Regions from separate parts of the Streptomyces sp. AgN23 genome, predicted to be linked through region 2. Evidence: riboswitches for the same ligand, from Rfam matches in the RefSeq annotation. Region 2 holds a riboswitch; each other region holds the start of a gene.
What was found. A riboswitch is a leader RNA that binds a small molecule or an ion and turns the genes downstream of it on or off. The one in region 2 is predicted to bind cobalamin.
Positions count from the first base shown of each region.

Region 1: linked by a shared signal. The riboswitch ahead of AS97_RS13275 (cobalamin biosynthesis protein) and the one ahead of cobN (cobaltochelatase subunit CobN) in region 2 are both predicted to bind cobalamin.
Region 3: linked by a shared signal. The riboswitch ahead of AS97_RS43055 (hypothetical protein) and the one ahead of cobN (cobaltochelatase subunit CobN) in region 2 are both predicted to bind cobalamin.
Region 4: linked by a shared signal. The riboswitch ahead of AS97_RS00795 (iron ABC transporter permease) and the one ahead of cobN (cobaltochelatase subunit CobN) in region 2 are both predicted to bind cobalamin.

Region 1 is NZ_CP007153.1:3,031,684-3,038,887, forward strand. Features, by position in the region: gene AS97_RS13255 (alpha/beta fold hydrolase) at 1-645, opposite strand, end outside; gene AS97_RS13260 (class II aldolase/adducin family protein) at 760-1,446, opposite strand; gene AS97_RS13265 (inorganic phosphate transporter) at 1,797-3,077, shown strand; gene AS97_RS13270 (hypothetical protein) at 3,091-3,339, shown strand; cobalamin riboswitch at 3,478-3,698, shown strand; gene AS97_RS13275 (cobalamin biosynthesis protein) at 3,851-4,834, shown strand; gene AS97_RS13280 (cobyric acid synthase) at 4,831-6,459, shown strand; gene AS97_RS13285 (putative cobaltochelatase) at 6,524-7,204, shown strand, end outside.
Region 2 is NZ_CP007153.1:9,255,105-9,262,308, reverse strand. Features, by position in the region: gene AS97_RS40255 (hypothetical protein) at 215-469, shown strand; gene cobN (cobaltochelatase subunit CobN) at 619-4,260, opposite strand; cobalamin riboswitch at 4,294-4,455, opposite strand; gene AS97_RS40245 (nitrite reductase) at 4,531-6,117, shown strand; gene AS97_RS40240 (precorrin-8X methylmutase) at 6,114-6,773, shown strand; gene AS97_RS40235 (precorrin-2 C(20)-methyltransferase) at 6,770-7,204, shown strand, end outside.
Region 3 is NZ_CP007153.1:10,102,508-10,109,711, reverse strand. Features, by position in the region: gene AS97_RS43070 (DMT family transporter) at 1-583, shown strand, start outside; gene AS97_RS43065 (hypothetical protein) at 636-977, opposite strand; gene AS97_RS43060 (FAD-binding dehydrogenase) at 1,091-2,896, opposite strand; gene AS97_RS43055 (hypothetical protein) at 3,053-3,436, opposite strand; cobalamin riboswitch at 3,497-3,625, opposite strand; gene AS97_RS43050 (NAD-binding protein) at 3,719-5,644, opposite strand; gene AS97_RS43045 (hypothetical protein) at 5,864-6,100, opposite strand; gene AS97_RS43040 (PHP domain-containing protein) at 6,976-7,204, opposite strand, start outside.
Region 4 is NZ_CP007153.1:158,657-165,860, reverse strand. Features, by position in the region: gene AS97_RS00810 (GNAT family N-acetyltransferase) at 1-432, opposite strand, end outside; gene tsaD (tRNA (adenosine(37)-N6)-threonylcarbamoyltransferase complex transferase subunit TsaD) at 432-1,484, opposite strand; gene AS97_RS00800 (hypothetical protein) at 1,572-1,754, shown strand; cobalamin riboswitch at 1,937-2,073, shown strand; gene AS97_RS00795 (iron ABC transporter permease) at 2,185-3,240, shown strand; gene AS97_RS00790 (ABC transporter ATP-binding protein) at 3,244-4,011, shown strand; gene AS97_RS00785 (ABC transporter substrate-binding protein) at 4,020-5,018, shown strand; partial or broken gene AS97_RS00780 (cobalt-precorrin-5B (C(1))-methyltransferase) at 5,025-5,338, opposite strand; partial or broken gene AS97_RS00775 (IS6 family transposase) at 5,389-5,994, shown strand; gene AS97_RS00770 (VOC family protein) at 6,599-7,204, shown strand, end outside.

The sequences.
Region 1 (7,204 bases), 6.2 Mb from region 2:
GTCCAGGTCGCGCCATTCGGTGTCGCCCAGGTGGGATATGCCGTCCTTGGGCCGGGGGGCGCCGGGGTCCCCGCGGTAGCCGAGGTCGAGCACCGGCACCCGCAGCTGCCGCAGGAAGGGCATGACGACCATAGGGTGCTCACGGGTGGTGCCGAGGCCATGGGTGGTGATCACCCATGTGGAGCGTTCGCCGGGGACGAACCAGGCGGGCAGCGGGCCGAGTTCGCCGGGCACGTCGACCTCTGCGTGCTCGATGCCGAGCGCGTCCCGCGGATTGCCGATGTGCACCTGGGGGGTCAGCCGTACCCGGGTGCCGGGGGTGAGGTCGCCGTGGGTGACCCGCTCCAGGCGGCGCACCACGCAGTCGGCGGGGTGCGGGGCGTCCTCGATGACGGGGCCGACGACGGCGTGACAGGAGCGGCCGGTGAGGCCGTAGACGCCGGGGCGCAGCGAGGCGAGCGAGCGGGTCAGGGTGATCTGGCCGGCCGCGGTCGCGTGCACGGTGAGCGGGGGCTCGTTCGGCAGCGGACGGTCGGGGGCCGGTTTCAGCGCAGCGCCGGTGGCGTACCGTCCGGCCGCCACCGCGGCCACGCCGGCACCGAGCAAGGTGGTGGCGGCCGCGGCCGCCGTTGTCCGCAGGCGCATCTCTCCCAGTGTGGGCGGGGAAGCGGCCCCCGGCCAGCGGGCGTGCCCGGCCGGGTGACCGTCCGGCCGGGCCCGGGCGCGTGCGGTGCGGGTTGGGGCGCGTGCCCGGCGGGCTCAGCCCGGCTGGCCGTAGCCGCTGAGCTTGTCCGCCGCGCGCCGCAGCTCGTCCGGCGGGATCAGGGTGGGGGTGCGGCCGGGGACGGAGACCGCGGTGAGCCAGACCCGGCACATCCATTCGAGCTGGGCGGTGCGGTCGAACGCCTGGTCCAGGGTGGCGCCGTGGACGACGGTGCCGTGGTTGCGCAGCAGACAGCCGCTGCGGTCGCGCAGCGCCTCGATCATGGCGTCGGCCAGTTCGTCCGTTCCGTAGAGCGCGTAGGCCGCGACGCGGACCGGCCCGCCGAGGGCGGCGGTCATGTAGTGGATCGCGGGGAGTTCGTCGACGAGCGTGGAGACGGCCGTGGCGTGGACGGCGTGGGTATGGACCACGGCCTCGGCGTCGGTCTCCCGGTAGACGGCCAGGTGCATGGGCAGCTCGCTGGTGGGCTTGAGCGTGCCGAGGACCTGTTGCCCGTCGAGGTCGACGGCGACGGCGTCCCGCGGGCCGAGCCGGTCGTAGGGGACGCCGCTCGGGGTCACCAGGACGGTGTCGCCCACCCGGGCCGAGACATTGCCCGAGGTGCCGACGACCAGGCCGTCGGCGGTGGTTCTGCGGGCCGTTCTCACCACCTGCGTCCATGCCTGGCGCAGGGGGTGGGTCAGCCGCGGCTGCGGCTGCCGCGTGGATCGCGACCGGGTCACCTGCCCTCACCTCCGGGGCCCGATCCTTCCAGGCGTCCGCCGGCCGGGCGATGGCGGGACCGGAACGGGCGCGGCCTACGTCTACGACCGCGCCTCGTGGGCAGCCGCCCCGGTGCGGGTGAACGAGGGTGAACGGCGGGCGGCCGCGGGGCCCGTCCCGTGGCCCCCTCCTGCAGTCCTCGACCGAGGCCCAACCCCCGTACGACATAGGAAAGTAGGCTTGAATTCATCAGGCTGTGGCACTCCCGCAACCACGTCACCCTGACGCCCTGCTCAGTTCACCTTCCGTTCACCCTGTTTCCTTACGTTCACCGTGCCACTAACGACCTTCGAACTGATTGACCGGGTGTATGGAACACATCACGCTTCTCATCGGGATCGTGATCGTCACGGCCTTGGTGTTCGACTTCACGAACGGCTTCCACGACACGGCTAACGCCATGGCCACCACCATCTCCACGGGAGCACTCGGTCCCAGGGTGGCGGTGGCGATGTCGGCCGTCCTCAATCTCGTCGGCGCGTTCCTGTCCGTGGAGGTGGCCAAGACCATCTCCGGCGGGATCATCGACGAGGACTCCGGTATCCGACCAGAAGTGATCTTCGCGGGGCTGGTCGGCGCGATCCTGTGGAATCTGGTGACCTGGCTCGCCGGGCTCCCGTCCAGTTCCTCGCACGCCCTGTTCGGCGGCCTGATCGGCGCCACCGTGGTCTCCGTCGGGCTGGACGGGGTCAACGGCGACGCGATCGTCATGAAGGTCCTGATCCCCGCCGTCGCCGCGCCGGTCGTGGCCGGCATCGCCACGGTGGCCGCCACCCGGCTCACCTACCGGCTCGGCCGCGGCCGAGCCGCGGAGGACACCGCGAAGGGCTACCGCGCGGGGCAGATCGCCTCGGCCGCCCTCGTCTCCCTGGCCCACGGCACCAACGACGCCCAGAAGACGATGGGCGTGATCACCCTGGCGCTGGTCACCGGGGGCGTGGTGGCACCCGACTCCGACCCGCCGCTGTGGGTCATCGTCTCGGCGGGCCTGGCCATCGCGCTCGGCACCTACCTGGGCGGCTGGCGCATCATCCGCACCATGGGCAAGGGCATCACCGACATCCAGCCGCCGCAGGGCTTCGCCGCCCAGACCGGCGCCGCGACCGTCATCCTCGCCTCCTCCCACATCGGCTTCGCGCTGTCCACCACCCAGGTCTGCTCCGGCGCCGTCATGGGTGCGGGTGTCGGCCGTAAGGGCGCGGTGGTGCGCTGGTCGACCGCCGGCCGCATGGTGGTCGCCTGGGTGCTGACCCTCCCGGCCGCGGGCCTGGTGGCGGGCGCCGCCGCGCTGCTGGCCGACCAGGGGAACGCGGGGATCACCGCGGTGGCCGTGCTCGCCGTCCTGGCCTGCGGGGCGATCTGGGCGCTGTCGCGCCGTAAGCCCGTGGACCACACCAACGTCAACGAGGTCGACGCACACGAGCCGGTGGGCGTCGTCACGGCCGCCCTGCGGTCCGTGGCCCCGCCGCCCGCGGGTGCGAAGCCCTCCGCCCCCGAGAGCGCGGTCGAGGCCGCCCCCGAGAGCGGCATCGCCGAGCACACACGCGAGCAGACCCCCACCCCCGCCGCCGCGAGCAGCACCATCCGTTAAGGAGCCACGGAACATGAGCATCGACTGGGCGGCACTCGGCCAGGTCTTCGGCGTCAGCCTCGTGGTGACGGTCGGCATGGTGGGCGTCTTCACCCTGGGCATCCTCGGTACGTCCCGTAAGGCGGCGCCGGAGCAGGGCGGCACGGCCGCCGCGTCCGGTGGCGCGGCCGGCGCCTCGGCGCTCGCGCGCACCGGCGCGTACACCTGTTTCGCGCTGTGCGCCGCGGCCGTGGCGTACGGCATCTATCTGATCGTCGCCTGAGGCTCGCGTCCTCATCGACCCACCGGCCGCCGGATGGTGGTGCTGACCAGCGCCGACCGTCCGGCGGCCGCCTCGTGTGCGGCCGCCGTCTGTGGGGCTCGGCACACTCGGGCGACTTGGGTCATATGCGAGTTGACGGCCATTCGCGGCCCATGGTGGACTTCCCGAGCCAAACGGCGGCAGGAGAGGAAGCCGGTGAGAATCCGGCGCGGTCCCGCCACTGTCACCGGGGAGCACTCTCCCATCGCCTGTATGGGGTCACGGCTCGACCGTACGGTTCGCTTCGTACGCGGGGCTGGAAGACCGGGAGGGGCGCGGATCCGGGAGCCAGGAGACTTTCACCGCCGGTCAGTCGAACCAGGGCGCGGACCCTGAGTGAGGACATACCGCCATGCCCGGCACCGCCACGTCGTCAGCCTCCTCTGTCCCCACTGGCTCTTCCGGCCCCTTCGGCCCCCCTGGCCCCTTTGGTTATGTGTCGTCGCGCCGAGGCGTGACGGCGGCCTGACGGATGCGTGCCGATCACGCCTCGTTCGCGTGCGGTGCGGCCCTCGGCTTCCTCGGCGATCTCGCCACGGGCGATCCGCGCCGCGGCCATCCGGTCGCCGCGTTCGGGCGCGCCGCCGCGGCCGCCGAGCGCCGGCTGTGGCGTGACCACCGCGGATACGGGGCCCTGCACACCGTGTTGTGCGCGGGCGGCGCGGCCGCCGGTGCCGCGCTGCTGACCCGTGTCGTACGGGCCCTCGGCGGGCGCGGCGGCGCGGAGGCCGCCCTGACCGCCGCCGCCACCTGGGCCGTGCTGGGCGGCACGACGCTGGGCCGTGAGGCACGGGCCGTCGGCGGGGCCCTCGCCGCGGGTGACCTCGACCTCGCCCGGGAGTGGCTGCCGCATCTGTGCGGCCGCGATCCGCAGGCGCTGGACGGGCCGCAGATCGCCCGCGCGGTCGTCGAATCGGTCGCCGAGAACACCTCCGACGCCGTCGTGGGCGCGCTGGTGTGGGGCGCCGTGGGCGGCGTGCCGGGGCTCATCGGCTTCCGCGCCATCAACACCCTGGACGCCATGGTGGGCCACAAGTCGCCGCGCTACCGGCGGTTCGGCTGGGCGGCGGCCCGTCTGGACGATGTGGCCGGCTGGCCCGGTGCGCGCCTTACGGCGGCCCTGGCGACACTCGCGGGCCCCGATCCGCGCGGTGCGCGGCGCGCCTGGCGGCGCGACGGCCGGCGCCATCCGAGCCCGAACGCGGGCCCTGTGGAAGCGTCGTTCGCGGGCGCGCTGGGGATACGGCTGGGCGGCACCCTCACGTACGGCGGCCGGGTCGAGCACCGGCCGGTGCTCAACTCCGGCGGGCGGCCGGTGGAGTCGGCCGACATCCAGCGGGCGATACGGCTGTCGCGGCGCGTCGGCGTCCTGGCGCTCGGGGTGTCCGTGGCGGCCCGGCCGGTCCTGAGGGCGTTGACGGGGCGGCCCCGGGCCGCTGGAAGGGGCGGTGGATGAGCGGGATACGCGGTAAGGGCGGCACGGACGGTTCCGGGGCGCGGGGCGGGGGCCTGCTCGTCGCGGGCACCACCTCCGACGCGGGCAAGAGCGTCGTGACGGCCGGGATCTGCCGGTGGCTCGCCCGTAAGGGCGTCAGCGTGGCCCCCTTCAAGGCGCAGAACATGTCGCTCAACTCCTTCGTCACCCGGGAGGGGGCGGAGATCGGGCGGGCCCAGGCCATGCAGGCCGCCGCCGCGCGCGTCGAGCCGAGCGCGCTGATGAACCCGGTCCTGCTGAAGCCGGGCAGCGACCGCAGCAGCCAAGTGGTGCTGCTGGGCAAGCCGGTGGGCGAGCTGAGCGCGCGCGGGTACTTCGGGCGATCGGGGCCCGCGGCGAACCCGCCGTCGGACGCGGACTCCCCCGGGCGGACGCGGGTCTCGGGGCGGGAGGCGCTGCTGGGGACCGTCACGGAGTGCCTGGAGGAGCTGCGACGCACCCATGACGCGGTGATCTGCGAGGGCGCGGGCAGTCCGGCCGAGATCAATCTGCGCCGCACCGACATCGTCAACATGGGGCTGGCGCGCGCCGCCGGGCTTCCGGTCGTGGTGGTCGGGGACATCGACCGCGGTGGCGTCTTCGCGTCCTTCTTCGGCACCACCGCGCTGCTGTCGGCGGCGGACCAACGGCATGTGGCCGCCTATCTGGTGAACAAGTTCCGCGGCGATGTGAGCCTTCTGGAGCCCGGTCTGGACATGCTGCGCGACCTCACCGGGCGCCCGACCGTCGGTGTGCTCCCGTTCGCCCACGGGCTGGGGATCGACGAGGAGGACGGGCTGCGGGTGTCGCTGCGCGGCACGGTGCGGGAGAGCGTCGTGGCGCCCCCTTACGGCGCGGACGTCCTGCGGATCGCGGTGGCCGCCGTGCCGCTGATGTCCAACTTCACGGACGTGGACGCGCTGGCGGCCGAACCGGGCGTGGTCGTGCGGTTCGTGGACCGGCCCGAGGAGCTGGCCGACGCCGATCTGGTGGTGCTGCCGGGCACCCGGGGCACCATAAGGGCGCTGGAGTGGTTGCGCGAGCGCGGGCTCGCCGACGCGATCGCCCGGCGGGCCGCCGAGGGCCGCCCGGTGCTGGGCGTCTGCGGCGGCTTCCAGGTGCTCGGGGAGCGCATCGAGGACGAGATCGAGTCGAAGGCCGGGACAGTCGCCGGGCTCGGGCTGCTGCCGGTGCGGGTACGGTTCGCGGCGGAGAAGACCCTGGCCCGGCCGGTGGGCGAGGCGCTCGGTGAGCGAGTTGGGGGATACGAGATCCACCACGGGGTCGCCGAGCTGCTCGACGGGGCCGAGGAGCCCTTCCTGGACGGCTGCCGGGTGGGCTCGGTGTGGGGCACCCACTGGCACGGCTCGCTGGAGAGCGACGGCTTCCGGCGGGCGTTTCTGCGCCGGGTGGCCGCCGCGGCGGGCCGGGCGTTCGTACCGGCGCCGGACACCCGCTTCGGCGAGCTGCGCGAGGAGCAACTGGACCGCCTCGGCGACCTGATCGAGGAGCACGCCGACACCGACGCACTGCTGCGGCTCATCGAGAAGGGCGTCCCGGAGGGGCTGCCGTTCGTCCCTCCGGGGGCGCCAGGGGGGACGTCGTGATGAACCCCGGCACCCACACCGACACCGGACCGCGACGCCCACGCACACCAGGAGGTACCGCCGCGTGACCACCACCTACCCCTTCAGCGCGATCGTCGGCATGGACGGTCTGCGGCTCGCCCTGCTCCTCAACGCCGTCTCACCCGCCGTGGGCGGTGTCCTGGTGCGCGGGGAGAAGGGCACGGCCAAGAGCACCGCCGTAAGAGCGATCGCGGCGCTGCTGCCGCCGGTCGACGTGGTGGCCGGGTGCCGGTTCTCCTGCGATCCGGCCGCGCCCGACCCGTCCTGCCCGGACGGGCCCCATGAGCCGGACACCGGCGAGGCGCGCCCCGCGCGGATGGTCGAACTGCCCGTGGGCGCCTCCGAGGACCGCCTGGTCGGCGCCCTCGACATCGAGCGGGCGCTGTCGGACGGGGTGAAGGCGTTCGAGCCCGGACTGCTCGCGGACGCCCACCGCGGGGTGCTCTACGTCGACGAGGTCAACCTGCTCCACGACCATCTGATCGACCTGCTGCTCGACGCGGCCGCCATGGGCGCCTCCTACGTGGAGCGCGAGGGGGTCTCCGTACGGCATGCCGCGCGCTTCCTCCTTGTCGGCACCATGAACCCGGAAGAGGGCGAGCTGCGGCCGCAGTTGCTGGACCGCTTCGGTCTCACCGTGGAGGTCGCGGCGTCCCGGGACACCGATGAGCGGGTCGAGGTGGTGCGGCGGCGACTGGCGTACGACGAGGACCCCGAGGGGTTC
Region 2 (7,204 bases):
CGGTTATCAATAAACTTCCGCACCGCCGGCGAAGTGGCTTTATGAATGCGGCAATGCTTTTCATTTCGCAGTGCGAAAAGAGGTACGGCCCGGCCGCCCGGGCCCGCCGCCAGGGAGTCGCTGACATGTGCGAGACCACGCCGATGCGGGTGAGACCGGCGCGCGGAGGGTGACCCGGCGGGGCACGGCGCGTTGTCCGACTATGACGACGACGATGCGACGCCGTTCTCTCTCGCAGCCGAGCAGAGCGCTGGACCGGAGCACCGAAGGCGACGGAACGGTTCATCAGACCGTTCACACATCCACCTCCGTACCCATCTACGCGGCGCTCGTCGAGCGCTGGGCGTCCGCGGGGCGCGCGGTGCCCGGGCGCTACGACCGCGAGTGGACCGAACTGGTCAGCTGTCCCCCCTGGCCGGACCGGATCCGGGCGGCGGCCCGCCCGGCCGCACGACCGTCCGCCGACTGAGCCACCGGCCGTACACCGCCCGTCCACCGGCCGGCTCGCGCGGGGGCGGCGCGGACACGCCCACCCGCCCCCGCGGACGTGCCTACTCCGCCCCCGCGGACGTGCCTACTCGTCCCCGCGAACACGCCAACCTGCCCCCGCGGACGTGGCTACTCGTCCCCGCCCTCCAAGCCGCCCTCCGTCTCCAGATACAGCTCCCGCACCCGCTCCAGCACCTCCGGGTCGGGCTCGTCCCACAGCCCGCGGCTCTCGGCCTCCAGCAGCCGCTCGGCCATGCCGTGCAGCGCCCAGGGGTTGGCCTGCTCCAGGAAGGCGCGGTTCTCCGGGTCGAGCAGATAGGTCTGGGCGAGCTTGTCGTACATCCAGTCGGCGACCACGCCCGTGGTCGCGTCGTACCCGAAGAGGTAGTCGACCGTCGCGGCGAGCTCGAAGGCGCCCTTGTAGCCGTGGCGGCGCATCGCCTCGATCCAGCGCGGGTTGACCACCCGGGCACGGAAGACCCGTGAGGTCTCCTCGTGGAGGGTGCGGGTGCGGACCGTCTCGGGGCGGGTGGAGTCGCCGATGTACGCGGCGGGCGCGGTGCCCTTGAGGGCGCGCACAGTGGCCACCATGCCGCCGTGGTACTGGAAGTAGTCGTCGGAGTCCGCGATGTCGTGCTCGCGGGTGTCGGTGTTCTTGGCCGCGACCGCGATCCGGCGGTAGGCGCTCTCCATCTCGGCCCGCGCCGGCCGCCCCTCGAGACCGCGCCCGTAGGCGTAGCCGCCCCAGACCGTGTAGACCTCGGCGAGGTCGGCGTCGGTGCGCCAGTCGCGGCTGTCGATGAGCTGGAGCAGCCCGGCGCCGTAGGTACCGGGGCGGGAGCCGAAGATCCGGGTGGTGGCGCGGCGCTCGTCACCGTGTGCGGCGAGGTCGGCGCGGGTGTGTGCCCGGATGTAGTTGTCCTCGTCGCTCTCCTCCAGGGACGCGGCGAGCCGTACGGCGTCGTCCAGCAGCCCGACGACATGGGGGAAGGCGTCCCGGAAGAAGCCGCTGATGCGCAGGGTGACATCGACGCGCGGGCGGCCCAGCTGGTCGAGCGGCACGGGTTCCAGGCCCGTCACCCGGCGCGAGGCGTCGTCCCACACCGGCCGGACGCCCAGCAGCGCCAGCGCCTCGGCCACATCGTCGCCGGAGGTGCGCATCGCACTCGTGCCCCACAGAGAGAGGCCGACGGACTTCGGCCACTGGCCGTCGTTGTCGGCGCGGTAGCGCTCCAGGAGCGAATCGGCGAGGGCCTGGCCGGTCTCCCAGGCCAGCCTGCTGGGCACGGCCTTGGGGTCGACGGAGTAGAAGTTGCGGCCGGTCGGCAGGACGTTGACCAGTCCGCGCAGCGGCGAGCCGGACGGCCCCGCGGGGACGAATCCGCCGGCGAGGGCGTGGACGGCGTGGTCGATCTCGTCCGTCGTGGCCGCCAGTCGGGGGACGACCTCGCGGGCGGCGAAGGCGAGAATCGCGGAGACGGCGGGGCGCTGCTCCTCGGGCAGGGTGACGACGGCCTTCTCGACGGCCTCCGGGGCCCATTCGGCGTCCTCCATCGCCTGGACCAGCCCGCGGGCCCGCTCCTCGGCCTCGTCGGCGCCGGTGCGGGTGGCGGCCGACTCGTCCAGGCCGAGCGCCTCGCGCAGGCCGGGGAGCGCGGACGTACCGCCCCAGATCTGGCGGGCGCGGAGGATGGCCAGCACCAGGTTGACGCGCGCGGGCCCGGCCGGGGCGGTGCCCAGGACATGCAGTCCGTCGCGGATCTGGGCGTCCTTGACCTCGCACAGCCAGCCGTCGACATGCAGCAGGAAGTCGTCGAAGCCGTCGTCGTCCGGCCGGTCCTCCAGGCCCAGGTCGTGGTCGAGCCGGGCGGCCTGGATGAGGGTCCAGATCTGGGCGCGGATGGCGGGGAGCTTGGCCGGGTCCATCGCGGAGATGGCGGCGTACTCGTCGAGCAGCTGCTCCAGCCGCGCGATGTCGCCGTAGGAGTCGGCGCGGGCCATCGGAGGGACGAGGTGGTCGACAAGGGTGGCGTGGACGCGGCGCTTGGCCTGGGTGCCCTCGCCCGGATCGTTGACCAGGAAGGGGTAGATGAGCGGCAGATCGCCGAGCGCGGCATCGGGGCCGCAGGCGGCGGACAGCCCGGCGTTCTTGCCCGGCAGCCACTCCAGGTTGCCGTGTTTGCCCAGGTGGACCATGGCGTCGGCGCCGAATCCGCCGTCGGCACGAGGGGTGGCCATCCAGCGGTAGGCGGCCAGGTAGTGGTGCGAGGGCGGCAGATCGGGGTCGTGGTAGATGGCGATGGGGTTCTCGCCGAAGCCGCGCGGGGGCTGGATGACCACCAGGAGATTGCCGCGGCGCAGCGCGGCCAGCACGATCTCGCCTTCCGGGTCGCGGCTGGTGTCGACGAACAGCTGGCCGGGCGGCGGGCCCCAGTGTTCCTCGACCGCGTCCCGGAGCACCTGCGGGAGCGCGGCGTACCAGCGACGGTAGTCGGCGGCCGGGACGCGGACGGGGTTGCGGGCGAGCTGCTCCTCGGTGAGCCACTCCTGGTCGTGGCCGCCCGCCTCGATGAGGGCGCGGATCAGGTCGTCGCCGTCGCCGGAGACCAGGCCCGGGAGCGCGTCCGGCCCGTCCTCGGGGCCCAGGTCGTAGCCATCGGCGCGCAGCCGGCGCAGCAGGGCGACGGCGCTCGCGGGGGTGTCGAGGCCGACGGCGTTGCCGATCCGGGAGTGCTTGGTGGGGTAGGCGGAGAGGACGAGCGCCAGGCGCTTGTCGGCGGCGGGGATATGGCGGAGCCGGGCGTGTCGTACCGCGATTCCGGCGACACGCGCGGCGCGCTCGGCGTCAGCGGCATAGACCGGCAGGCCGTCCTCGTCGACCTCCTTGAAGGAGAACGGCACGGTGATGAGCCGCCCGTCGAACTCGGGGACGGCGACCTGGGTCGCGGCGTCCAGCGGGGAGAGCCCCTCGTCGTTCTCCTCCCACGCGGCGCGCGACGAGGTCAGGCACAGCGCCTGCAGCACGGGCACGTCGAGCGCGGCGAGCGCGCCCGCGTCCCACGCCTCGTCGTCGCCGCCCGCGGACGCCTCGGCGGGGCGGGTGCCGCCGGCCGCGAGGACGGTGGTGACGATGGCGTCGGCCGCGCCGAGTGCCTCGATCAACTCGGGCTCGGGGGCCCGCAGCGAGGCCACGAACAGCGGTAGCGGGCGGCCACCGGCGTCCTCCACGGCCCGGCACAGGGCCTCCACGAAGGCGGTGTTGCCGCTCATGTGGTGGGCGCGGTAGTAGAGCACCGCGATGGTCGGGCCGGTGACGCCGCCGGGGGCGGCCTCGCGGCCGGTGCGCTCCAGCGGACCCCAGGTGGGCGCGGGCGCGGGCGGTTCGAAGCCATGGCCGGTGAGCAGCACGGTGTCGGAGAGGAACCGGGCGAGCTGGTCGAGGTTGGCGGGCCCGCCGTGGGCGAGGTAGGCGTGGGCCTCGGCGGCGATGCCGACCGGGACCGTGGACGCCTCCATGAGCTGGGCGTCGGGCGCCTGTTCACCGGTGAGGACGACCACGGGGAGGTCGCCCGCGAGCAGCGTGTCGAGCCCCTCCTGCCAGGCGCGGATGCCGCCGAGGAGCCGTACGACGACGAGTTCGACACCGTCGAGGAGGCCGGGGAGGTCGTCGAGAGCGAGACGGGCCGGGTTGGCGAGGCGGTACGGCACCGGGCCCGTGGCGGCACGGGCGCTCAGCAGGTCGGTGTCGGACGTCGACAGCAGCAGAATCATGCGACGGCATGCCTTCCTCGGGGTCCGCGCCCCGGGCGGGTTGAAGACGGCGGCAGTTCCTGGCTCGCGCCGCCGCTGCCGTTCGGCAGCCGCCGCGCTCACAGTGGCGGGACCGCGCCGGATTTCCACCGGCTTCCTACCGTGAGTGCCGTCTTGTGCGTATCGCGGGCCGGGACCGACCCACCGTTGAGCATAGTAAGCGTTGCTGACCTGCCACGGGACGGTGAGTTCCGGCCTGGCCGGGGCGGCGGGCCGGACCGGATCGTCGGTATGCTCGCCGCCATGCCCCTCCCCCCGACAACCACCCCATCCGGGGATGAAACCCCCGTGCGCGGGCGCGATGACGCCTGTCCGGGCGCGCTGCGGCTGCACCCGGCGGACGACGGTTCGCTCGCCCGGATACGGGTGCCGGGCGGACTGCTGACGGCCCGTCAGGCACAGGCGCTGGGGCGGGTGGCCGAGGAGTTGGGCGACGGGCGGCTGGACATCACCTCACGGGGCAATCTGCAGGTGCGCGGCCTGGACGCGGGGTGCGGCGCGGAACTGGCGGCCCGGCTACGGGCGGCCGGACTGCTGCCCTCCGACCGCCATGACCGGGTGCGCAACATCGTGGCGTCGCCGCTGTCCGGCCTGGACGGCGAGGGGCATGCGGACGTGGTGGCGTGGGTGCGGGAGTTGGACGCCGCACTGTGCGGCGGCGCACCGACGAGGGGCGGGGAATTGTCGGGCTTGTCGGGCAGGTTCCTCTTCGCGCTGGACGATGGGCGTGGCGATGTGGCCACCTTGGGCGCGGATGTGACATTGATCGCAACGCCGGACGGTGGAGCGGTGCTACGGGTCGGCGGTCCGCTGCCGGGCCCCGGTGTGCCGTCGCCGTCGACGGCGGGGGCACACCCGGACGCGGCAGCGCGGCGGGGGTCTCCTACGGCCGGGTCGGCGGCAGGGGGCGGTCTCCGGGTGCGGCGCGAGGACGCGCCGCGTGCGGCGGCGCTGGCCGCGGTGGAGTTCCTGGCCAAGGCCCATGAGAGCGGCACCCGGGCGTGGCGGGTACGCGAACTCCCCGCACGACACGCCGTGACGACCGAGGGATTGGCCGCGCGACTCGCCGACGCGGGCGTCGAGGCCGTACCCGTGGAGCATGAACCAGCGCCCCGCGCCCGCGCCACGCCACCCGCTTTCGGGCCGGTCCCCGGCCCGAACGGGCGTCACGCGCTGTCCGTCGCCCTCCCCCTGGGCCGGGTGAGCGCCGCACAGTGGCGGCTGCTCGCCGGGCTCGCCTCCCGGAGCGGGGCCGCTGAGCTGCGTATGACACCCTGGCGCGGCGTGGTGCTCCCCGGGTTCTCCCCGGACGACACGCGCGGTGCCTTGGCCGAACTGTCCGACGCGGGACTGGTGACCACGCCGGACTCTCCGTGGCTCGGGGTCGGCGCGTGCACGGGACGGCCGGGCTGCGCCAAGTCCCTGGCGGATGTGCGGGCCGACACGGCATGCATGGTCGCGAACACGGCGCGGGGGGCCATGGACCCGGCGCGCGGGACCTCGGGCACGGCCCGGGGAGCCGCGAACCCGGCGGGAGCGGACGCGGGCGGGGCGAAGCCGTGGCCGGTGAGCGGCACGGCGTACGGCGGCGGCCCGGCCGGGCCCGATCCGCTGCCGGTGTACGTCTCCGGCTGTGAACGGCGCTGCGGTCACCCCGGGGGCCGCTGGGTGGACGCGCTCGCGACCGGCGACACGGACTACCGCGTCACCGTACGGGGCGTGAGGGGAGACACGCCGGAGGCGGACAGCGCGGACAGCGCGGATGTGACAGCAGAACAGTTGGCCGGCGCCGTCGCGGCGGCCCGTGGAACGACATGATCGAGGACACCGTGTTCGACTACGAGAAGGACGGGGCGGCCATCTACCGCGCGTCCTTTGCCACCATCCGTGCCGAGGCCGACCTCGCCGGGCTCCCCGCCGACGTCAGCCAGGTGGCGGTGCGGATGATCCACGCCTGCGGCATGGTCGACCTGGTCAAGGACCTCGCGTACACGCCCGAGGTGGTCTCCCGCGCCCGTGCCGCGCTGCGGTCCGGCGCGCCGGTGCTCTGTGACGCCCGCATGGTCGCCAGCGGGGTCACCCGCAAGCGGCTGCCCGCCGACAACGAGATCATCTGCACCCTCGCGGACCCCGCCGTACCGGAGTTGGCGCGGCGCATGGGCACCACGCGCAGCGCCGCCGCGCTGGAGCTGTGGCGGGACCGGCTCGAAGGGGCGGTGGTGGCGGTGGGCAACGCCCCCACGGCGCTCTTCCGGCTGCTGGAGATGCTCGAAGAAGGAGGGGCGGAAGGGGCGGGCGCGCCGCGCCCGGCCGCCGTGATCGGTGTGCCGGTGGGCTTCATCGGCGCCGCCGAGTCCAAGGAGGCGCTGGCCGGGCATCCGGCGGCGCTCGACCATCTGGTGGTGCACGGCCGGCGGGGCGGCAGTGCCATCGCCGCGGCCGCGATCAACGCGATAGCGAGCGAGGAAGAGTGAGCGAGCAGCAGACGGGCCGGCTCTACGGTGTGGGGCTCGGCCCCGGCGACCCCTCCCTGATGACCGTACGCGCCGTGGAGGTCATCGCCGAGGCCGATGTCATCGCGTACCACAGCGCCCGGCACGGGCGCAGCATCGCGCGCTCCATCGCCGAGCGGCATCTGCGGCCCGACCACATCGAGGAGCGGCTGGTCTATCCGGTCACCACGGAGACCACCGACCATCCGGGCGGCTATCGCGGCGCGATGGACGAGTTCTACGCGGACGCGGCCGCCAGGCTCGCCGCGCATCTGGACGCGGGGCGCACGGTCGCGGTGCTCGCGGAGGGCGATCCGCTCTTCTACGGCTCGTATATGCACATGCACAAGCGGCTCGCCGACCGCTACCTCACCGAGGTCGTCCCCGGGGTCACCTCGGTCAGCGCGGCGGCC
Region 3 (7,204 bases), 850 kb from region 2:
GCTGTGCGCGGCCCAAGCCACTGAGGACCCCGGCGACCGGGTGCAGCCATCCACGGCCGCCACGATGCTCGGCGTGGGGCTGGGCCTCATCGCGGCCACGACCTACGCCCTCTACTCCTGGGCGGCGCACCGGCTGATCACCCACGGCATCGCCTCCCGCGCGGCGATGGGCACGGTGTTCGGCCTGGGCGGACTGCTCCTCGTGCCCGTCCTCCTGGTCACCGGCGCGCCGCTGCTCGGCTCCGGGTCCACGCTGGCCGTCGGTGCCTACATGGCGGTGGTGCCCATGTTCACCGGCTACGTCCTGTTCGGCTGGGGACTGGCGCACGTGCCCGCGAGTACGGCGACCACGCTCTCGCTGCTCGAACCGGCCGTCGCCGCCGTCCTCGCCGTGCTGGTCATCGGCGAACGCCTCCCCGCCGTAGGCTGGACCGGCATCGCGCTCGTCCTCGCCTGCCTGGCCGTCCTCACCGCTCCCACAGCCGTCCCCGGGCGGCGCCGACAGCGGCCGGAAGGCGTGACGCCGCCACGCACAGCGGCGGAGCCCACCGTTGCTCGGTCAGACCCCGGGCGGGTGCCGTAGCGGCATCCGTCCACGGGCGGGGCGGGCGGCGGACGCTCTGCCGCCCGCCCCCTCACTCCGCGACGGAAAACCGCTTCGCGAGGTCGCGATGCCGGTCCGCGGCCAGCTTCGCCTGGTCCGCGCTGATGGTCGATCCGGGCATCCGCCCCAGCCGTTCGAGCTCGTCCGCGAAGCGCAGATGCTCCAGCCGCGCATACTCACGGCAGGCAAGGCAGGTGACGTTCTCCGGCCGCGGAGAGGTCATCGCGTACGGTGCCCGAAGCCCGCATCCGGTGGCGATGCGGCTCGGCAGGTCACCGGCCAGCCCGAACGTGGACGCCATCATGTCGCGGACGGCGGCGACGCCTCGGACCACCTTCGACTCGACATGGATATGCGGATCGTCCCCGCCCATGCGCCCTCCCCTGCCTCAGCGACCTGACAGGCCGGGGATGCCCCCGGCCGCCCGCGGACCGCAGGAGGAGTCTGCCATGTGCCCGGTGCGCCACCGCCGCCGCGCCCGCCGGTTCAGGTCGCGGTCGCGGCCGCCGCCGCACGGCCCGCGGCACGACCCGAGAACAGGCAGCCGCCGAGGAAGGTGCCCTCCAGGGAGCGGTAGCCGTGCACTCCCCCGCCGCCGAAGCCCGAGACCTCACCGGCCGCGTACAGGCCGGTGATCGGGTTGCCGGAGGCGTCCAGGACGCGCCCGGTGAGGTCGGTCTGGAGGCCGCCGAGGGTCTTGCGGGTGAGGATGTTGAGGCGCACGGCGATCAGGGGTCCGGCGGACGGGTCCAGGATCCGGTGCGCGGAGGCGGTGCGGCTGAGCGTGTCCCCGGGGTAGGCGAGCGCGTTGCGGATGCCCATGACCTGGACGTCCTTGGTGTACGGGTTGGCGATCTCGCGGTCGCGGGCCTCGATCTGCCGGGTGAGGTCCGCCAGGTCGATCAGGTTGTCGCCGGTCAGCTTGTTCATGCCCGCGACCAGTTGGGGCAGGGTGTTGGCGACGACGAAGTCCTCGCCCTTGTCCCGGAACCGCTGGATCGGCTCGGGTGTCTGCCAGATGCGGGAGAGGAGCTGCAGGATGTCCTTGTTGGTCAGGTCCGGGTTCTGCTCGGAGCCCGAGAGCGCGAACTCCTTGGCGATGATCTTCTGGGTGGTGACGAACCAGGAGTAGTCATAGCCGGTGGCGGTGATCGTCCCAAGGGTGTGCAGGGTGTCGTAGCCCGGGATGTCGGGGGTGGAGAAGCGCTTGCCCTTCGCGTCGAACCACATCGACGAGGGGCCCGGCAGAATGCGGATGCCGTGGCCCGGCCAGATCGGGTCGTAGTTTCTGAGGCCCTCGGTGTAGTGCCACATGCGGTCGGGGTTGACGATCCGTCCGCCCGCCTTCTCGGTGATCGCGAGCATCCGGCCGTCCACATACGCCGGGACGCCGGTGACCATGAACTTCGGCGGTGAGCCGAGCCGGTCGGGCCAGTTCCGCCGTACGAGATCGTGGTTGGCGCCGATACCGCCCGAGGTGACGATCACCACCTGGGCGTTGAGCTCGAAGTGGCCGACCACGGTGCGCGAGGTGGGCTTGCCGCGGGCGGCGTCGCTCGGCTCCAGGATCGCGCCGCTCACCCCGGTGACGGCACCACCGGTGACCACCAGATCGTCCACCCGGTGCCGGAACTTGAAGGTCACCCGCCCGTCCTTCGCGGCGGCCCGCACCTTCTTCTCGAACGGCTCGACCACGGCCGGACCGGTGCCCCAGGTGACATGGAAACGCGGCACCGAGTTGCCGTGCCCGTCCGCGAGGCCGCCGCCGCGCTCGGCCCAGCCGACGATCGGGAACCACTGCACGCCGAGCCCGTGCAGCCAGGACCGCTTCTCCTCGGCCGCGAAGTCCACGTACGCCTCGGCCCATTTGCGGGCCCAGTAGTCCTGGCCGCCGGGATCGGAGACGCCGCGGTCGAAGCCGGCCGTGCCGAGCCAGTCCTGCCAGGCCAGTTCATGGGAGTCCTTGATGCCCATCAGCCGCTGTTCCTCGGAGTTGACGAAGAACAGGCCGCCGAAGGACCAGAACGCCTGGCCGCCGAGGTTGCTCTCGGGCTCCTGGTCGAGGAGGAGCACCTTGCGTCCCGCGGCCGCCAGTTCCGCCGTGGCGACCAGCCCGGCGAGCCCGCCGCCGACCACGATGGCGTCCGCGTCCGAAGACGCCCCGGAGGCGGCGAAGGCCGGGCCCGCCGCCTGGGCGAGCGCGGCGCCGGCGAGCACACCACCCGCCGCCGTCAGGGCGCGGCGGCGGCTGATCCCGGCAAGCGAGGCGGCATTCTCTGTGGAGTTCTCCATGGGCTGCCTTCCGGAAGGGGGTTCGGAGGGTGCGGGAGAGGCGAAGGGGGTTGCCGCGACGGCAATGTGTTACCGACGGTAGCCCACCGGGTGCGGGCCCACCAGACTCCTGCCCTCAATGAGCAACTCCCGTATGCCGCAGGGAACTTCGACGGGTCAGCGCCCGCCGGATGACGCCTCCGGCGAGGCGCGCCGCCGTGGCGAGAAGGCGTACAGATCGAGGATGTCGGGCAGCGGTGCCACACCGGGGCCGCCCGCCGTGACCCAGGCCACGATGTCCTCTGTCGCATCCGGGTCGTTGACCAGGCCGAGCCACACCGGCCTGCCCCCGGCGGCACGTCCGGCCGCCGATGGCTGCACCACGATCACATTGGCCTGATCGCAGACGTCCAGACACGCGGAGACGCGTACGGGCGCCTCCTCACGGAGCCGCGCGATCTGTTCCGCATGGTCGATTCCGGTCACCTTGGGGCTGCCGCAGCAGCAGTCCCGGCATACGGTCACCCGGCATGGCACCGGGTCGGTCGGCCTGACAGGCATGGCCCATCGCCCTCCTCCGGGGAAGTCCGCCCCGGTTTTCCGTCGAGGAGGCGACCGCGTGAGTCTCCTGGCTCTCGGGTCGATGCTCGTCCCGGCCTTCCCACCCGCGTGTACGGGCAGTGGCTGTTCGGGATCCGCTCGCCGATCACAGTGGCGGCACCGCGCCGGATTCACACCGGCTTCCTCGTTCCGCCGTCGCCTTTGTCGCCCGGCATCATCGCATCCCGGACACCGCCGCACCATGTGGCCCCCGCTCCTGGGAGCACCACGGGCGGTTCGACGTCAGTCGCGGCGGGCCGCCGCCCCCGCGAGGATTTCGCCCAGGCCCTGGCGGGTGGCCGCCAGCACCACGCGGTCGGCCGGCCGCAGGACATAGCCGGGGTGCAGATCCCACACCAGGGCGGGCTCCTGGGTGGCGCCGTCGTAACGAGGCGCCGCGGCGAGGTCGCGTTGCCGGTCGGCGGGTTCCGCCGCGTCCAGCGCGATCACCCGCCAGGCGCCCGGTGCGAACGCCTCGGCGACGGTACACCCTTCCAGTTGCGGATGCCCGGCGACATGCAGGGCGGCGAAGAGCAGCACCCTGCGCTCGACCGGTATGGCGCCCAGGATCTGACGCCCCATCATCGCTCCGGCGAACGCCGGGGCCGCCAGACTGGAGACGCTGCGGCTGCGGGTGAGGGCCCGCGGATGCGCCGCGCGCAGCGTGCGGTAGACGGCGGTGGCGAAGCGGTCGTCGTACAGGCGCAGCGCCACCCGCAGCCGGGGCTTGACCGAGCGGGCGTACAGCGTGGCCTCCAGGTTGGTGGTGTCGACGCTGGTCAGGGCGAGCAGGGAGTGTGCCCGCTGGATCTTGGCGGCCTCCAGGACGCCCTCCTGGGTGACATCGCCGATCACCGTCGGCACCCCCAGCCTGCGGGCCAGCGGGATGCCGCGCGCCCCGGGGTCCTCCTCCACGCACACCACGGGAATGTCCATCTCCCGGAGTCTGGCCAGGACCCGGGTGCCGACCTTGCCGAGCCCGAGCAGCACGACATGGCCGGAGAGGCCGCGCGGAGGGCGGCGCAGCGCGGAGGCGGTGCGGAAGGTGCCCAGCGCTTCGAGCGCGGCGGCCACCAGGACGGGCAGCATCAGCAGTCCGGCCAGCCCGGACAGCAGTTGGAGGACCTTGCGTCCGGTCGGCTCGTCCAGCGCCGGGTCGTCGATCGCCAGCACATCGAGCACCGTGAGGTAGGCGGCGTGGAGCAGACCGGCACCGGTGAGCTGCCAGGAGGCGATGGTGAGGGCGAGGACTGCGATCGCCATTCCTGCGACGGACCAGCGCAGCCGGCGGGAGAACAGCGAGGCGAGGGGCAGTCTGCGGGTGCCGAGCCGCCGTGGCGCCGACGGTGGGCCGGTGGCGGAGACGGCCTCGAGCACCACCGTGTCGCGGCCGGTGGCGGCGGCCACTTCCTCGTCTCCGGGCAGCAGCTTGGGCCCTTCGTCCCCGCTGCTGTCGGAGCCCTCACTGCCGCCGGGGTCGCTGGTGGTGGACGAGAGCAGGGCGAGGGTGCACAGCCCCGGGCGGGCCACCTCGTCGGGGCCGGGCGGGGTGCGCTCCGCCGCGCGCAGCAGCAGCCCGTCGGCCTGGAGGACTTTGCTGGTGCCCGCGATGGCGGTGGCGGCCAGGGCGGGGGCCGCGGTGTCGGCGTCCGACAGTACGGTGGTGGTGGCGTCCAGTTCGGCCGGGTCCATACCGGGATCGGCCACCCGCGCCGCCTCGTCGAGGAGTTCCTCCAGATGCTGGCCGAGCTTGCGGTTGTAGAGCCGGATCACCAGTCGCAGCCGGGGGTTGAGGCGGCGGGCGTGGAGGGCGGCGTGGATATTGGCCTCGTCGTCGTCATGGACCAGGGCGAGCGCCGTCGCGTGCTCCGCACCCGCTTCGGTCAGCACCTCTTCGTCGAGCGCCGGGACCTCCATGACCCGCACTCCCCCGTCCGGAGCAGGGTCATCCGCGGTCTGCCGGGGCAGCGGGACCCGTCCGACGGCCGCGCTGAACCGGCCGAAGAGCGCGGAGGCACGGCCGCCCGACCGCCATCCGGCCACGCGCTGCCCGGCCGGGTCCGCCAAGGGGGCGCCGCCGGGGATGACGACCGTCACCCGTGTCCGGTAGACGAAGTGGAGCTCGGCGGCGAGGCGGTGCGCGAGCGCGTCGTCACCGCACACGACCATATGGGCCGCCCCCGAGGGGGTCGGCGGGGCGGAGGTGGAGGTGGAGAACACGACGGCGAAGCCCCCCGTTGATCCGTGATGCCGTGGGTCGTCCGGGCGGGGTACGGCGACCGCGGTCTCCGGCGGCCGGCACCCGTGCTCCGGTGGTCAGGATCAGACCGTACCTGGTGGGCTGCCCAAGGGAGTTGGGCACCGGGGCGGGCGGGGCGCCCCGTGTGCTCACTCCCTGAGCGCTCCGCAGCGCGCACAGCGGGCGAAGGGCGCGGTGTCCTGGATCGCGCCGCAGTCGGCGCAGACCCGGTCCAGCCAGCAGGCGGACTCCCCGCCCTCGGGCTCGGCGGGCGCCGGGTCCGCCGTCTGCCGGTCCGCCGTCTCCCGGTTCACCGTCTCCCCGTTCGCCGTCTCCCGGTTCGCCGTCTCCCGGTCCGGGTCGTCGGGTCGAGCCGTGCCGCTCATCGTGTGCGCCTCCCTGTCCGGACCGTACGCGGGTCCATCCTCCGACCCTCCACCCCGTGGCTCCGTCCCCGGAAGCGGTCCGGCCATAGATCCGATCTCTCGGGCACCAACGACCCTCGATGGGGCGCAATACTGCCCGATCCCTCCCCAGTTATCGGATGACTCAGTAACGTATCCGCCTCGGGAGGCAACAACGGCGAGATCTTACCGACGCCTCGCTGTGGCATTTCCGCTCTGCGGCGTCCTGGCCATGACGCTCTTCATCACCGGGCCCGCGCAGGCGAAGGACCGCGCCTGGACCGTGCGCGGCCCCTCACCCCATTCCGGTCCTCTCGCGCAGCTGCGGCTCGACGGAGCCTCGGGAGCGCTGGCTCGTCGATCTGCGACCGTCCCTGACCATCCCTCGCCCGGACGCCCCGTCCAGGACGCCCGTCCAGATCCCGATCGCCGGGATACAGACGCCGGCCGCGAAGGCCCATGCGGCGGCGACGGCACGAGCGGGCGTAGGGGGCGGGGTGGCCGCCGGTCCAGCCGCGGGAGAGGGCCGGCAGCCGGTCGGCCTTCTGGCGCGCCGGGTTCTTCTCGTGCTGCTGGGCGAGGAAGGCGGACAGCCGGTCCGCCGACTCCGCGTCGCCGTGGCGCAGATGCGAGATCTCGTGCCGGAGCAGGACCGCCCCGGCCGGGCTTCTGATCAGGGTGCGCCAGCTGCGCGGGATGGCGACATGGACGGTGGGCCTGCGGATGTTCAGGATGAACGCGTGGCGGCGCCTGTGCGGTAGCCCGGCAGGGGGAGATGATACGAGGACTTACCGCGCATAGGTGAATTCATCGCGCATTTCACGTATCGCCGCTGACGCGCATGGCTGATGGAGGCGTCAGCTCGCACGGCGCGGGGGCCGGCGCGTGCGGGTCCACTCCACCAGCTGCCGCGCCGTCCAGGTGGTGATGACGCGCTCCACCGGCACCCCGCATTGCGCGGCCCTGGCGCATCCGTTGCGCTGCCAGTCGAGCTGGCCGGGCGCGTGGGCATCGGTGTCGATGGAGAAGAAGGTCCCCGCCCGGACGGCCTCGCGCAACAGCCTGCGCGGTGGATCCAGCCGCTCC
Region 4 (7,204 bases), 9.1 Mb from region 2:
GGAGGTGAGCAGCCAGGAGCGGCCACCTGGAGCGTCTTCGGTCACCGCTTCGAGGAGGTCGGCGGGGAGGCCGGTGCCCTGAGCTGCGGGGCGGACGGCGAGTTCATCTATCGCGCGGGCGCCGCACAGCCAGTCGACGGTGCGCTCGGGGCCAAGGCCGGCGGCTGCCTGTGGGTAGCAGCGGCCGGTGGGGAACGGGGCCAGGGTGGTCCCGGCGGTCGCGAAACCGAGGGACTCTTCCCCGGCGAAGGCGAGCGCGGCGGTGAAGCCGAGCCGTCGGACGTTGCTCACCAGCCGCCCCACGAACTCGGCCGCTCTCGCCTCGTCCTCGTTCCAGGGCGGGACGCAGAACGCCGAGACGTAGAGGGAGTGCAAGGCGCCGGAATGGGCGAGCAGGCCCGCGTCCCTGAAGACCTTGATGCGGGTGTTCATCAGGCCGCCACCGATTTCGTGGTGGTCGACACCGGGTGCAGGGCCGCGTATTCCAACGGCGCTGACGGGTCAATGGACACGTTGAGCGGTGCGGGTTCGGCTCCGGCGCGTACGAGGAGGTCGCCGACGGCGGCGATCATCGCGCCGTTGTCTGTGCACAGCTTGAGCGGCGGTACACGTAGGTTGATTCCGGCGGCCTGGCAGCGCTCCTCGGCGAGGGACCGGACACGGGAGTTCGCGGCGACCCCGCCGACCACCACCAGCGTGCCGACCCCGTGCTCGACGCAGGCGGCCACCGCCTTGCGGGTCAGTACGTCCGCGATCGCCTCCTGGAGCGAGGCCGCCCCGTTCGCCACCGGTAGCTCTCGGCCCGGGTGACCCTCGGCCCAGCGGGCGGCGGCTGTCTTCAGCCCCGAGAAAGAGAAGTCGTACGAGCCGGGCAGCGGGCGCGGGAAGTCGACAGCGCGCGGATCGCCTGTGCGCGCCGCCTGGTCGATGGCCGGACCGCCGGGGTACGGCAGCCCGAAGGCCCGGGCGACCTTGTCGAAGCACTCCCCGGCGTCGTCGAGGGTGTCGCCGAGGTGGGCGATCGGGTCGCGGGCCAGGCTGCGGACGCGGAGGAGCGAGGTGCGGCCGCCGGAGACGATCAGGACCATGCAGGGGTTGGGCAGCGGGCCGTGTTCCAGGGTGTCGGCGGCGACATGACCGGCCAGGTGATGAACCCCGTGGAGCGGCACGCCCAGCGCGTAGGCGATGCCCTTCGCACCCGCCAGGCCCACCTGCAACGCGCCGGACAGGCCCGGCCCCGTGGTGACGGCGACGGCGTCGATGTCCGACAGCCGCAGCCCCGCCTCGTCGAGTGCCTGGCCCACGACCGGGCGCAGGGCATGCAGATGAGCGCGGGAGGCGATCTCCGGGACCACTCCGCCGTAGCGGGCGTGCTCGTCCATGCTCGACGCCACCGCATGGCCGAGCAGGACCCCGTCCCGGACGAGTCCCGCGCCGGTCTCGTCGCACGACGACTCGATCCCGAGCACGATCGGAGGGGCCATGCTGCGCCTTCCTGCGAGCCACATGCTGTTGCGAATAGTGTGCAATAAGTCGGGTGGGATGTTAAGCCGAGTTCGGGCTCGCGAGCGATGCCCAGCCAGTGGCATCTGGACATCCCGCTTCCCGAAGTCTCTGCTGCCTCGCCCATCGCGAAGGCGGCGGCAGGCGGCTCGCTGACCCGTACCGCCGGGAACTCCGGGAGCCTCCGAACCCGCCGCCCGTACACCGGCAGCGACCAGGTACGAGGCGCCCTCGGCTTCCTCGGGCTCTGACCGCAGGTGAATGGATGAGGGCTTGGTCCCGTTCGCTCCTCGAACGCGCAGCTCCTGGCCCTCGCCGGGTAAAGTGCGCCCCCGTCGCCCCGACAGCCATCCCTGAGCGCCGCGGACGCTGGGGGCGGAGCAGTTCGGCGACAGCCACCTGTATTCGCCGGAGTGGGAGCGGCACGTCTGCCGTTGATCTGCCTCTGTTAGGCTCCCAACGCCTCCCGCGGGGGAAGTCCGGTGAGAGTCCGGCGCTGACCCGCAACGGTGTGTGCGGCGACCCCTGGTTGTTCGCGTGAGCCCGATCGCCTGTGGGTGGCGCGACCCGTTGACTGCTCGCCGTGGACTGCGAGAGGGGACCGCGCGGCCTTCGTGTCGTACGGGCTGTCTCCTTGCGTGAGGTCCGACCGGCGGCCCTAGGCGAAGGACCGCCCCGACCGTGCGACGCAGCCCCATCCCCGGCCGAATACCCGTACCCCCCTTGGCACTCGGCCTCGGACTGCTTCTCCTCGTGTCGCTCGTGTGCGGTGTCGGCCTCGGGGCCGCAGGGATCGGCTGGGCGGATGTGTTCCGCTTCCTGTGGGCAGGGACCACCGGCGGCACCGTGCATGCCGATGACGCCGCCGCGTACACCATCGTCTGGGAGATCCGGCTGCCGCGCGTCGTGCTCGGGGCCGTCGTGGGCGCGGGGCTCGCGGCCGTCGGGGTCGCCGTGCAGGCCATGGTGCGCAACGCGCTCGCCGATCCGTTCGTGCTGGGCATCTCCTCGGGCGCGGCGGTGGGCGCGAACGCGGTCATCCTGCTCGGGGCGTTCGCCGGGCTGGGTGTGTGGGCGCTGTCGGTGTCGGCGTTCGCCTCGGCGCTCGCGGCCATGGTCCTCGTGTACGCGGTGGCCCGCTCGCCGCACGGCCTGACACCGCTGCGGCTGATCCTGACCGGGACGGCGCTGGCGTACGGCTTCGAGGCGGTCACCACTGTCATGGTGTTCGGCGCGGCCCGGGGCGAGGCGGCCCGTTCGGCGATGATGTGGCTGCTGGGCAGCCTGGGCGGGGCGACCTGGGCGCAGGTGCCGCTCGCCGCGGTGACCGTGGCCGCCGGGTGGGCGTGGCTGCGGTGGCGGGCCGAACCGCTCAATGCACTCGCCATGGGCGACGAGACGGCCGCCGCGCTCGGCGTCCAACCCGCCCGGCTGCGCAGGGAGCTGTTCCTGGTGACGGCAGCGGTGACCGGCACGGTGGTCGCGGTCAGTGGAGCCATCGGTTTCGTCGGACTGATGGTGCCGCACGTCGTACGGATTCTGGTCGGTGCCGACCACCGGAAGGTGCTCGCGGTGGCACCCCTCGCCGGAGCCGTCCTGCTGGTGTGGGCGGACATCCTGTCCCGACTCCTGCTCGCGCCCGCGGAGTTGCCGGTCGGAGTGATCACCGCGGTGGTCGGCGTCCCCGCCTTCCTGCTGCTGATGCGGCGCGGCGGCTACGCGTTCGGAGGCCGGTGACAGATGAGGCTCGACATCGAGGACGTGACGGTCGAGGCCGCCGGGACCCGGCTGGTGGAGGACGTGCGGCTCGCTGCGGACAGCGGGGCGTTCGTCGGGCTCGTCGGTCCGAACGGCAGCGGCAAGTCGACGTTGCTGCGCTGCGTGTACCGGGCACTGCGCCCGGCCGGGGGAGTCGTACGCCTCGACGGGGACGACCTGCACGCCATGGAACCGCGGGCCGCCGCCCGGCAGTTGGCCGCGCTGCCGCAGGAGACGTCCGCCGAGTTCGACTTCACCGTCGCCGAAGCGGTGGCGATGGGACGCCTGCCGCACCAGGGCCGCACGGCCGCCGAGGACCGCGCCGTCTGCGCGCAGGCCATGGACCGCACCGGCGTCACGCACCTCGCCGACCGCGGGTTCCTCGCCCTGTCCGGCGGCGAGAAACAGCGCGTCCTCATCGCCCGCGCCCTCGCCCAGCAACCCCGCGTCCTCGTCCTCGACGAACCCACCAACCACCTCGACATCGCCCACCAGCTGGACATGCTTTCCCTCGTCCGCGACAGCGGGCTGACCGTGCTCGCCGCCCTGCACGACCTCAACCTGGCCGCCGCGCACTGCGATGTCCTCTACGTCATCGCCGGCGGCCGGATCGCCGCCTCCGGACCACCGCACGACGTACTCCGACCCGCCCTGCTCGCCGAGGTGTTCGGAGTGCGCGCGCATCCGGTGCGGCACCCGGAGACCGGCGCGGTCCAGCTCCTGTTCGACCTGCTTCAGCCCGCCAAGTAAGGACTCCCATGCGTAAGTTGCTCGCCGCCGCCCTCTGCCTCGCAGCCACCGTCACCGCAACCGGCTGCGGCGCGAGTGTCGAGTCGTCCAAGGAGGCGAAGTCCCACGCCGTCACGCTCACCAACTGCGGCAAGAAGGTGACGTACGACAAGGTCCCCCAGCGGGTCGTCACCAACGACGTCGGCATCACCGAGCTGATGTTCGCCCTCGGCCTGGAGAACCGCATGGCCGGGTTCGCCATGCCCGACGACAAGGGCGACCTGACCGACGTGCCCTGGAAGGACGCCTACGACAAGGTCAAGTGGCTCTCCAAGGACCGGCTCACCAAGGAGAACGTCCTGGACGCCCGCGCCGACCTCGTCTTCGCCGGCTGGAGTTACGGCTTCCGCGAAGACAGCGGCTTCACCCCGGAGGCTCTGAAGAAGCTCGGCATCCCGACGTACATCCTCACCGAGTCCTGCCGCAACGGCCGCACCAAGACCTCGCGCGGCATCATGCCGCCCCTGGACGCCCTGTACGCCGACCTCACCAACCTCGGCAAGCTCTTCGGCGTCGAGAAGCGTGCCGCCGCGCTGATCGCCGACTTCAAGAGGCAGGTCGCCACCACCGTGGCGAAGGCGCCCGCCCACCGTCCGAAGGTCTTCCTCTACGACAGCGGCCAGGACCAGCCTTTGTCGTCGGGCCGTTACGGCGCCCCCGACGAGATCATCAGCAAGGCCGGCGGGGACAACGTCATGCACGACGTCGACGACTCCTGGACCACCGTCGGCTGGGAGAGCGTCGTCGAGCGGAACCCGGACGTCATCGTCGTCTGCAACTACAGCGACGTGAGCGCCGAGCAGAAGCGGAAGTTCCTGCTGTCGTACGCCCCGCTGCGGAACGTCTCCGCGGTCAAGCACAAGCGGATCTTCGTCCTCGACTACGTCGACCTGGTGGAAAGCCCCCGCAACCCGTCCGCCATCGTCCGGCTCGGGGGGTATCTGCGGGCGGCGGCCCAGCAGCGGTAAGGACCGTCAGCGGATCGCGCTGCGGCCCACGATCGTGCCCGCCCGGTCGATGCAGATCACGTCGACCGGGCGGGGACCCCGCGCAGGACGGTGAGGGCCTCGTCGCGGGCTGTCATCGCGACCAGGTCGCCGAGCGGGATCCCGGCCGCCGTGCACAACTGCAGTGCGGCCAGACCGGTGTTGGCGTTCGCGACCTCGGCAGCGAGGGTTTCGTCGGCGCCGCCACGGTGGGCGAGTTCGGCGAGGAAGCCCTTGTCGACCTGGGAGCGTGCGGAGTGCAGGTCCAGATGACCGGCGGCCAGCTTGGAGAGCTTGGCGAAGTGAGGCGACCCCGGCGGCACAGGCCACCGCTGGCGAGCCATCGGCGACTGTGCTCGAGCGCGGCGTGATCGTTTCCTACGAGACGGTGCGCCGCTGGTGTCCGAAGTTCGGACAGGCCTATGCCGACGGACTGCGCCGCCGTCGGCCCCGGCCCGGTGACAAGTGGCACCTGGACGAGGTCTTCATCAAGATCAACGGCGAGCTGAAGTACCTGTGGCGGGCTGTGGACGCCGACGGCGCCGTCCTGGACATCCTCGCGCAAAACCGGCGGGACACCACTGCGGCCAGGCGGTTCTCCCGCAAACTGCTCAAGAAGACCTGCTCGGTGCCGCGGACGGTGGTCACCGACAAGCTGCGCTCCTACAGCGCGGCCCACCGCGAGGTCATGCCCTCCGTCGAGCACCGTTCCCACAAGGGGCTGAACAACCGGGCCGAGAACAGCCACCAGCCCACCCGGCAACGCGAACGTGCCATGAAAGGCTCCCGCTCCGTCGGCGGAGCCCAGCAGTTCCTGGCCGCGTTCAGCGGTGTCTCACCCCACTTCCGGCCACGCCGCCACCTGATGACAGCCACCGGATACCGCGCCGAGATGACCATCCGCTTCGGCACCTGGGATCAGGTCACCGGCATCGCCAGCCTGCCTGCCGCGGCCTGAGGATAGAGCCGGAACCTGGCCCACCACACCCGACACCCCATCAGGCACTCACACCCCCAACAACGTGACAGCGCCGTGCGTGTACCTGATCCTCCCCGTTTGACCATGAAAGGCGCCTGGATGACAGAGTGATATTCGAAAGTTGTCTTGACCGTTGAATCTTGCTGGCGGACACTGGACTGCAACGGACTTTGGCGTCGCCTGCAAGGAGGCAGCGTGCGTGCATGAACGATTCGGGGCTGCCCTCGGCTGATCGCTGAGTCGGGACGTGGGTGGCTTCCATGGGGCGAGAGAATTGACATGCCCCGATTTATCTGGTTTGTGTGCGCGCATGCGGGCCGGCATGCTGCGCCTGCCTACGGGTCTAGGGAGCCCTCGTCTCCGCGGCTGCATCAGGCGTTGTAGCAGTCCGTAATGTCTCAGGGCATGTGGTCGGCCAGACGGTCAGAATCTGTCCGGACGCGATGGCGATATCGGCGCAGGAGTCATGCGCACATCAGTGCGGTTCTTGCTAGCTGGGAACGAGGCTCGTCTCCCACACTGAATAAATCGGAAACATCCGGCAGGGCTTCGTTACTGCCGACCCGGAAAAGAAGGGCGTGTCATGAGCTTGCATCGGCTCAACTCCATCACGATCGGTGTACCTGCACTCACGCAGACCAGCGCCTACTACGAGGAGTTCGGACTGGTCAGGGAAGACGACGGCTGGTTTGCCACCAGCGTCGGTGGCCGACAGCTGAAGTTGGTACACGCGCCCACACGGCGTCTGCTGGAACTGTCGATCGGCGCGGATAGTCCCGACGATCTTCAGAGTATCGCATCCAGGTTGACCCGCCTGGGAGTCGAGTCGAACGTTGATGAGCACCGGCTGATAGCGGTCGAGCCGGCGACCAGCGTCCGGGTCGAGGTCGCGGTGACTGCACGTGCGACCCAGCCGGTGACGCCTGCCCCTCTGTACAACGGGCCCGGCCGAGAGGAGCGTGGCACGACCCGGGCGCCAGGCGTACTGCGCGAGGGCCTTGTTCGTCCTCGCAAGCTAGGCCATGTGGTGATCGGCTCCACCGACCAAGTAGCGACCCAGCGGTTCTTCACCGAGGGCATCGGGCTCAAGATCAGCGACGAAATAGTCGGTACCGCTGCCTTCTTGCGGTGCTCCACGGATCACCACAACGTCTTGGTCCAGAGCGCGCCGGTGAACTTCGTCCACCAC